DNA from 3 places in the Pseudomonas sp. PS02288 genome. Region 3 is predicted to be linked to each of the others. Evidence: predicted binding sites of a transcription regulator. Region 3 holds the regulator's gene; each other region holds the start of a gene.
The links. Region 3 encodes FliA, which starts transcription of late flagellar genes. Its sites were predicted from a motif close to CTAAAGTTTNNNNNNNNNNNGCCGNTAA; they were not measured.

Region 1 (3,255 bases), on a different contig from region 3:
GGTAGACGCACTAGGTTCAGGTCCTAGCGATGGCAACATCGTGGAAGTTCGAGTCTTCTCCTGGGCACCACTCTTCAGACGAACCGAGCCGAATGGCTCGGTTTTTCGTTTCTGCGATAAAAATCCGACAGGCGCCGACATGAAAAAAGCCGGGCGCGTGGCCCGGCTTCTTCCAGCCCGCTGAACGCTACGCCTTGAATTGCCCGAGGCTCGCCTTGAGCTGCGCCGCCAGACCGTCGAGCACCCGGCCGCTTTGTGCGGTCTCCGCCACCGCATCGGCGGACAACCGGGCCTCGGCGTGGATCACGTCGACCCTGCCGCGAACGGTGTTCGCCCCCTCGGCCTGATGCTTCGCGGCCTGGGCCGCCGCCTCCACGGCGCCGTGCACGCTGGCCACCGCGCGCTGGACTTCCTCCTGCAACCGTTCGCTGTCGCGCAGGGCCTGCAAGCCTTCGCTGGCGCGCTCCTGGGCCTGGGAGATCGCCGCGACCGCTTCCTTTGCACCTTTCTGCAACGCACCGATGTGCGCCTGGATATCGCCTGTCGACTGCTGGGTCTTGCTCGCCAGCGCGCGCACCTCGTCGGCGACCACCGCGAAACCACGTCCGCTCTCGCCGGCGCGGGCCGCCTCGATGGCCGCGTTCAGCGCCAGGAGGTTGGTCTGCTCGGCGATCCCGTGAATCACCGACAGCACCACTTCGATCTGCTCGCTCTGCAGCGCCAGCCGCTGGATCACTTCGGAGCCGTTCTGCACGCGCTCTTCCAGCGCGCCGATGAGCCCGCCGACGCGCTTGGCGATCGCCTCATTGTCCTCCGTCGCGCGCCGGATATCGCCGACCCGCTGCAAGGCCTCCTGCATGGTGCGGCTCTCCGCCTGGGCTTCGGCGGTCATGCTGGCGAGCGCCTCGAGGCTGCCGGCCACCTCGTTCATCTGCCGCCCCGCCGCGGCTTCCGCCGCATGGCTGCGCGAGGCCAGCGCCTGGATTTCCGTACCGGTCTGCACGGCCACGTCGCCGGCCTTGCGAATGATCGGCTGCAGTTTGTCGATGAACCGGTTGACCGCATCGGCCATCTCGCCGAGCTCGTCGCGACTATCCAGCTTCACCCGGCGAGTGAGGTCGCCCTCGCCTGCCGCCAGGTCGTTGAGCGCCGCCACCAGCAGCCGCAACCGGTTGACCACGCGACGACCCAGGACCACGGCAAGCACCAGCAATACACCGAGGCCAACCAGCACCAGCGCGAGGCCGATGCGCCATCGCAGCTCGCCGGCCGCCTCGTCGACGGTCTTGCGCGTACCGGCATTCATGCTGTCCGCCGCCGCGCGGGCCGATTGCAGGCGAGCCGTCAGCGCCGCCGTGCTGTCGGTGGCGGCACCGGCCAGGCTTTCGCCCACCAGCTGGCCGCCGCTGGCGATCAGTGCGGTGAAGCGCTGATCGAGCGCCTGCAGCTGGGCTTCGATGGACGCCGTGGAGACGCCGAGGCGGACCTTGCCGATCTCCACGCCGTTGGGATTGATCGATGCCTCGACCAGGTGCACCGAAGGGTCGTTGGCGGCGGCGTCCAGAACCTTGTCCAACGCGCGCTCGCCGGTGCCGCGCTCCAGCAGCGCCATGATCAAGGGGTTCTGCCGGTTCAGGTAACGCGTCAAGTGCTCGCCCTTGGCGTCGTCGTAGACGACGAACAGCACGTTCGGGTTGCGCTGCGCGCGGCGGGCGAACTCGGACAGCGCCGGCCCGTCGTTGTCCCACATCGCCTTGGGGGCGACGGCGGCAAGCAACTGGGCGAGATCGTTGGCGGAATCCTTGAGGTTCGCCTCCAGGCTGCCGCGCAGCTGGGCCTGCTCCTGCTTGAGCCGCTCGCTGAGCGACGCCGACAGGCGCTGACGGGTCTGCTCGGACAAACCGCTGAGCCCGGAAGAAACCTCCTGCCTCGCCTGCTCCAGTTCGGCGGACAACTTCTGCGTGTCCTCGCCCAAGCGTGAAGCGAGTTTTTCCGTCAGGGTACTCACCGTGCCCCGAGTCAGGGCAACGGCCACCAGCACCTGCACCAGCAGCGCAATGCCCAAGGCGATGAACGCGGGCCGCAATAGGCGGCTTCGCAGCAGAGACAGGATGGCTGACACGACGACACTCCTTAACGACCGTTACCCGTTAACGGCGACTACCAGGATTTGTTTAACCCTTCAGCAATCGGCATGCCGCGAAATGCGACATTTCCTTCACCAATGAAAAGGGCCGCTCTACGGCGGCCCTTCGGACGTTCAACGGACTCAGGAGTAGGGGTGACGAAGAACGATGGTTTCGTTGCGATCCGGACCGGTGGAGATGATGTCGATCGGTGCGCCGACCAGCTCCTCGATGCGCTTGATGTAAGCGCGCGCATTGGCCGGAAGCTCGTCGAGGCTCTTCGCGCCCACGGTGGATTCGCTCCAGCCAGGCATGTCCTCGTACACCGGCTGCAGGCCGATATAGCTGTCCGCGTCGGTCGGAGCATCGACCAGCACGTCGCCGTTCTCGTCCTTGTAGCCCACGCAAATGCGGATAGTTTCCAGACCGTCGAGCACGTCGAGCTTGGTCAGGCAGAGGCCGGAAATGCTGTTGATCTCGATGGCGCGACGCAGGATCACCGCATCGAACCAACCGCAGCGACGCGCACGACCGGTGGTGGAACCGAACTCATGGCCACGCTTGGCGAGGAACGCGCCGGTTTCGTCGAACAGTTCGGTGGGGAACGGCCCGGAGCCGACACGGGTGGTGTAGGCCTTGGTGATGCCGAGGATGTAGTCCAGATACAGCGGACCGAAACCCGAACCGGTGGCGGTGCCGCCGGCAGTGGTGCTGGAGCTGGTGACGAACGGATAGGTGCCGTGGTCGATGTCGAGCAGCGAACCCTGCGCACCCTCGAACATGATGTGCGCGTTCTCGCGACGCAGCTCGTGCAGGCGCGCGGCGACGTCGGTGATCATCGGCTTGAGCACGTCGGCATAGCCAAGCGCCTCGTCCAGGGTCTTCTGGAAATCGACCGCCGGCTCCTTGTAGTAGTGCTGCAGGACGAAGTTGTGGAAGTCCAGCAGTTCGCCGAGCTTGGCGGCGAAACGTTCGCGATGGAACAGATCGCCGATGCGCAGGCCGCGACGCGCGACCTTGTCTTCATAGGCCGGACCGATGCCGCGCCCGGTGGTGCCGATCTTGGCATCGCCACGGGCCTTCTCGCGGGCCTGATCCAGAGCCACGTGGTAGGGCAGGATCAGCGTGC
Region 2 (3,255 bases), on a different contig from region 3:
CCGAGTCGCACCCAATCGCCGGTCGGCGCTAACTCCAGGCGATAAAAAACCCGGGCAAGCCCGGGCTTTTTCAGCGTTGCTCGGCGGGTCAGTTCTGCCGGATGCCCGCCACCAGCCACGGCTGGTTCTCGCCCTGCGCGCGTTCCATGCGCCAGCTCTCGCTGAACGCCTCGCCCTGATCGAAGCGCGAGGTCTTGGCGACGCCGGCGAAGGTCAGGGTTGCGACCGTCTTGTCCGGGTTGTCGTCGAGGCCGTCGAGCTGGACCTGCAGGTCGTCGACGTAGGTGGACTGGAAGCCGTCGCCCAGGTCGGCGCGCTCGCGCTTGAGGAAGTCGAGCATCTGCGGGGTGACGAACTCGGCGATCTTGTCCATCTCGTTGGCGTCCCAGTGCTGCTGCAGGGACATGAAGTGCTCGCGGGCGGCTTCCAGGAAGCGCTGCTCGTTGAACCAAGCGGGCGCTGCGATCACCGGGGCCGCGGCGCTGGGCGCCAGCGAACCGCCGAAGATGTTGCGGTTGGCGGCTTGCGGCTCGACCGGCATTTCGCGCTGGAACGGCGCATGGCCCGCTGGGGCCGCGGTCGGCTGCTGCTGGCGACGGCGCGCGGCGAGGAAGCGGAAGATCAGGAAGGCGATGGCGCCGAAGATCAGCATGTCGAACAGTTGCAGGCCCTGGAAGCCGTCGCCCATGAACATCGAGGCAAGCAGGCCGCCGGCGGCGATACCGGCCAGCGGGCCGAGCCAGCGCGAGGCGCCACTGGCGGCGCCCGCCTGGCGGCCGGGTGCGGCAGCGGCGGCGTTGTTCTGCGCCGGTTGCTGCATCTGACGGCTCTGGTGGCTCGGCGCGCTGCCGAAGGATTTGCCGCCACCGAAGCGCTTGGCGGCATTCACGTCGAGACTCAGGGTCAGGGCGACGCAGAAGGCCAGGGCAAGGCTGAGAAAACGTTGCATGTGGGTATCCCATTCATTGATCTACGCGCGACATCTTGAACAGGCGGGCCTGACAAGACCAGCCGCAGAGTGTTTCGGGCTTTTGCCTGGCCCGCGGCGAAGGCTCTGGCGCGCACCTCGAGGCACTCCGATACGCAGCGTCAGCACGCCGCAGGTCGGGGTCTGCTTCACTGCCATACAGCATTCGCGGCGAATGCCGATAACCCCTATCCATCCGGCCCGGTTCGGCCGTACCCGAGGAGTTGGCGATGCGACTGATGCTGAAGACCAAAGTGCTGATACTGGCGCTGCTACCGGTGATCCTGCTGGCCATCGTGCTGAGCTTGGCTACGGCGAAGATCCTGCTGAGCTTCGCCAACGATGAAGTGAACAGCATGCGCGAGCGGCTGATGGAAGAAAGCCGCGGCGAGCTGCAGCACTACATGCAGATCGCCCTGGGCAGCGTGCAGAGCCTGTACGACGCCTCCGCCGCCGGCGACATGGAGGCCCGCGCGCAGGGCATCGCGATCCTGTCGAAGATCAAGTACGGCAAGGACAGCTACTTCTTCGGCTACGACTCGGACATGGTCCGCCTGTTTCGCGGCGACAGCCCGGTCGACGTCGGCAAGAGCCTGAAGGGCCGCAAGGACCCCAACGGGGTGCTGGTCAACGACGAGCTGGTCAACGTGGCGAAGAACGGCAGCAACTACGTGCAGTACGCCACCGCGCTGCCGGGCAACGAGAGCATCAACGTGCCCAAGCTCGCCTACAGCTACTACCTGCCGAAGTGGGACATGGCGCTGGGCACGGCGGTCAACCTGGACCGCATCGAAGGGCAGCTGAGCGAGGTGCGCGCCGGCATCGACGAACGCATCCGCAGCATCGTGACCAGCATCGCGGTGATCGCCGTGGTGCTGCTGATCCTCTGCGGCATCGCCGGCGTGACCCTCGGCAACACCTTCCTGAAGCCGCTCAAGCAGATGAAGAACAACCTCGACGACATCGCCGCGGGCGAGGGCGACCTGACCCGTCGCCTGCCGGTGAGCGGCGACGACGAGCTCGGCCAGTTGGCCGCCTCGTTCAACCGCTTCGTCGAGAAGATCCACGGCCTGGTCCGGCAGATCGCCGACATGACCGGGCAGCTAAACGGCCTGGTCGGCGAGGTCGCCTCCCAGGTTCACCGGGGCGAGCAGGCGATGGACCGGCAGCGCCAGGAGACCGACCAGGTCGCCACGGCGATCAACGAGATGTCCGCCGCCGCCCAGGAAGTGGCGCACAGTGCGCAAGGCGCCGCCGAGGCCGCGCGCAAGACCGACGACGAGGGGCAGTCGGCCAAGCGTGTGGTGGACGACAGCGTGGCCAGCATCCATGCACTGGTCGGCGACATCCGCAGCAGCGGGGTGTCGCTGGACAGCCTGCAGCAGGACGTACAGTCGATCGTCAGCGTGCTGGCGGTGATCCGCTCGATCGCCGAGCAGACCAACCTGCTGGCGCTCAACGCGGCCATCGAAGCGGCCCGCGCGGGCGAGGCCGGGCGCGGGTTCGCGGTGGTCGCCGACGAAGTGCGCGCGCTGGCCAGCCGCACGCAGCAGAGCACCCAGGAAATCCAGGCGATGATCGATCGCCTGCAGCACGGCACGCAGATCGCGGTCAGCGCCATGCGCCGCTCCAGCGAGGCCGGCGAGGCGAGCAGCACCCAGGCCAACCAGGCGGGCGCTTCGCTGGACACCATCGCCGGGCTGATCGGCACCATCAACGCCATGAACGCACAGATCGCCAGCGCCGCCGAGGAGCAGACCGCGGTGGCCGAGGAGATCAACCGCAGCGTGCACCAGATCGCCGTGGCGGTGGAAACCGTGGCCGATGAAACCCGGCAGAGCGCACAGACCGCGCGCAGCCTCTCGCAACTGGGCGAGCGGCTCGGTGCGCTGGTGCGTCAGTTCAGGATCTGAGAGCGAGGCGGGCAGCCATCCGGGAGACGCGAAACGCGGCTCCTGGATGGCTACGTCAGAGCGGCTGCAGCTTGGCGTAGCCGAGCATCAGCCATTTGCTGCCTTCGCCGTCGAAGTTCACCTGCACCCGGGCCTGGGCGCCTGAGCCTTCGAAGTTGAGGATCACGCCCTCGCCGAACAGCGCGTGCTGCACGCGCTGGCCGAGGTTGAAGCCGGTGTCCGGCACCTGGGCGCCGTCGAACATCGAGGCGCCGCCGCGCGGCTGCTGCCCGTAAGGGCGGCTGACGCTGCCAGAGAGGCGCACTTCCTGGACCAGCGCCGGGGGAATCTCGCGGACGAAGCGCGAGACCTTGTTGTAGGTCTCGCTGCCGTAGA
Region 3 (3,255 bases):
CGGGAGGACTCTTTTTGTTGTTTTTCTTGCTCGGCACGCAGCCCTTCGTGGTCGTGCTTGATGCCGGCGAAACGATCGACCTGGCTGGCCATGAGCATCAGCTTGAGCAGATTGCTCTCGACTTCGGTGACCAGGGTGGTGACACGCTTGATCACCTGACCGGTGAGGTCCTGGTAATCCTGCGCCAGAAGAATGTCGTTCAGGTGGCCGGAGAGCTTGGCGCCGTCCCGCTCGCTGCGCGCGAGGAACAGCTCGACACGCTTGGCCAGCTCGCGAAAGGCGTCAGCCCCGATTTCGCGGCGCATGAAGCGCTGCCATTCGACGCTCAGGCTCTGGGCCTCGTCGGCCATGCCGTTGACCACCGGCGCGCACTCTTCCACCAGATCCATCGTGCGGTTGGCCGCACGCTCGGTCATCGTCACCACGTAGGAGAGACGCTCGGTGGCATCGGAGATCTGCGACACTTCCTGCGCGTGCGGAACACGGGGATCGAGCTGGAAGTTGACGATGGCATTGTGTAGCTCGCGGGTGAGCTTGCCGACTTCCTGGTACAGACCGCGATCGCGGACCTGATTCAGTTGATGGATGATTTGCACCACATCAGCGAAGTTGCCTTTTTCGAGGCTTTCGGTCAGCTGACGGGCATGGGACTTCAGGGTCGACTCGAAGTCATCGCCCATAGAGATGTTGTCGTGATCCATAGCGCCCTCGAGGCGAACATCAGCCGTTGACCCGCTCGAAGATCTTTTCGATCTTCTCTTTCAGTACCTGGGCCGTGAAGGGTTTGACCACATACCCGTTCACGCCGGCCTGGGCCGCCTCGATGATCTGATCGCGCTTGGCTTCAGCAGTCACCATGAGCACGGGAAGGTGCTTGAGTCGATCATCGGCGCGCACCGCACGCAGCAGATCGATCCCGGACATGTTGGGCATGTTCCAGTCGGTGACCAGGAAGTCGAAGCTGCCGCTGTGCAGCATCGGTAATGCCGTGGTGCCGTCGTCGGCCTCCGCGGTATTGGTGAACCCCAGGTCACGCAGGAGGTTCTTGATGATCCGTCTCATCGTGGAGAAGTCGTCCACGATGAGGATTTTCATGTTCTTGTCCAAGTCGACCTCCGTACAATCCCAAACGCCGCCTCGCAGCGCGCGCCTCGCAAGCGTGAAACCGGCTGCCTCAGTGCGCGCGCCATTCAACCAGACGTGCCCGCAAACGCGCGGCACACTGGCTGTGCAACTGGCTGACGCGCGACTCGCTGACCCCCAGCACCTCGCCGATTTCCTTCAGATTCAGTTCTTCGTCGTAGTACAGCGAAAGAACCAGCCGCTCGCGTTCCGGAAGATTGGCGATGGCGTCGGCCAAGGCCCCCTGGAAGCGGTCATCCTCCAGATCGCGAGCGGGTTCGTAATGGGTGAAGCTACCGTCCTCGTGCAGGCCCGAACCGTGCTCGCCTTCCTGCAGGAGGTCGTCGAAGCTGAACAGTCGGCTGCCCTGAGTGTCGCTCAGGATGCCGTAGTACTCTTCAAGACTCAATTTAAGTTCGGCCGCAACCTCTTGATCTTTAGCGTCTCTGCCCGTTCTCGCCTCGACGGCGCGGATGGCGTCGCTGACCATGCGGCTGTTGCGATGCACGGAACGCGGAGCCCAGTCGCCCTTGCGCACCTCGTCGAGCATCGCCCCACGGATACGGATTCCGGCGTAAGTCTCGAAACTGGCGCCCTTGCCCGAGTCGTACTTCTTGGCAGCCTCGAGCAGGCCGATCATTCCGGCCTGCATCAGGTCCTCCACCTGCACGCTGGCCGGAAGCCGGGCCAACAGGTGGTAGGCGATCCGCTTGACCAACGGTGCATAACGCTCGATGAGCTGAGTTTGCGAGTCCTTCGCCTGCGATTTGCTGTACATACGAAGTCCACTGGCGGCTGTCATACGGGTGAGTCTGCGGTAGTCGGTTTAACCAGACGCTCGACGAAAAACTCGAGGTGACCGCGCGGGTTGGCCGGCAATGGCCAGGTGTCGACTTTCTGCGCGATCGCCTTGAACGCCAGCGCACACTTGGAGCGCGGAAAAGCTTCATAGACAGCGCGCTGCTTCTGTACGGCTTTGCGCACCGACTCGTCGTAAGGCACGGCACCCACGTACTGCAGGGCGACGTCGAGGAAGCGGTCGGTGACCTTGGTGAGCTTAGCAAACAGATTGCGACCTTCCTGGGGGCTGTGCGCCATATTCGCCAGCACCCGGAAACGGTTCATGCCGTAGTCGCGGTTGAGCAGCTTGATCAGCGCGTAGGCGTCGGTGATCGAGGTCGGCTCGTCGCAGACCACCACCAGCACTTCCTGGGCGGCACGGACGAAGCTGACCACGCCGTCGCCGATGCCGGCCGCGGTGTCGATGACCAGCACGTCGATGTTGTCGCTGATGTCGCTGAACGCCTGGATCAGGCCGGCGTGCTGCATCGGCGTCAGCTGCACCATGCTCTGGGTGCCGGAAGCGGCGGGCACGATGCGCACGCCGCCAGGGCCTTGCAGCAGGACGTCGCGCAGGTCGCACTGGCCGTCGATGACATCGGCCAGGGTGCGCTTGGGCGAAAGACCGAGGAGCACGTCGACGTTGGCCAGACCCAGGTCGGCGTCGAGCAGCATCACCCGCCGGCCGAGGTCGGCCAGGGCCAGCGACAGGTTGACGGACACGTTGGTCTTGCCAACGCCGCCCTTCCCACCGGTCACCGCGATCACTTGAACTGGATGCAAACTAGCCATTTCTCTTACACCTTGTCTGCGACTGAGCAGGCAACTGTCTCTCGACGGTCAATTAGCCGACGCGACGCGCCGAGTTGTTGTAGAGGCCGGCGAACATGTCGGCCATTGCATCTTCACTGGGTTCTTCCGGGGCTTGCAGGGCGACGGCGCGGCTCACCAGCTGATGGCTGCGCGGAACGTGCAGATCATCCGGGATTCGCGGGCCATCGGCCAGATAGGCTACCGGCAGACGCTGGCTGATTGCCAGCCCGAGCACTTCGCCGAGGCTGGCCGCCTCGTCCAGCTTGGTCAGCACACAACCGACCAGGCCGCAACGCTTGTAGCTATGATACGCGGCCTTGAGCACCTGGCTCTGGCTGGTGGCCGCCATGACGAGGTAGTTCTTCGACTTCAGGCCGCGGCTGGCGAGTGCTTCGAGCTGCATGCGCAGGGCCGGATCGTTGTTCGGCAGGCCGGCGGTGTCGATCAGGATCACGCGCTTCTTCGCCAGCGGGGCGATGG

Region 1: a site for FliA is predicted at 2,151-2,178, ahead of QMX85_RS02990 (methyl-accepting chemotaxis protein). Genes of this name have one in related genera too.
Region 2: a site for FliA is predicted at 1,125-1,152, ahead of QMX85_RS05715 (methyl-accepting chemotaxis protein). Genes of this name have one in related genera too.

The regions. Positions count from the first base shown of each region.
Region 1 is NZ_JASCPA010000003.1:138,080-141,334, reverse strand. Features, by position in the region: tRNA gene QMX85_RS02995 (tRNA-Leu) at 1-70, shown strand, start outside; gene QMX85_RS02990 (methyl-accepting chemotaxis protein) at 188-2,122, opposite strand; gene QMX85_RS02985 (adenylosuccinate synthase) at 2,270-3,255, opposite strand, start outside.
Region 2 is NZ_JASCPA010000008.1:83,052-86,306, forward strand. Features, by position in the region: gene QMX85_RS05710 (TIM44-like domain-containing protein) at 89-949, opposite strand; gene QMX85_RS05715 (methyl-accepting chemotaxis protein) at 1,198-2,880, shown strand; gene uvrD (DNA helicase II) at 2,936-3,255, opposite strand, start outside.
Region 3 is NZ_JASCPA010000001.1:155,747-159,001, reverse strand. Features, by position in the region: gene QMX85_RS00725 (protein phosphatase CheZ) at 1-701, opposite strand, end outside; gene QMX85_RS00720 (chemotaxis response regulator CheY) at 721-1,095, opposite strand; gene fliA (RNA polymerase sigma factor FliA) at 1,175-1,924, opposite strand; gene fleN (flagellar synthesis regulator FleN) at 1,921-2,754, opposite strand; gene flhF (flagellar biosynthesis protein FlhF) at 2,807-3,255, opposite strand, start outside.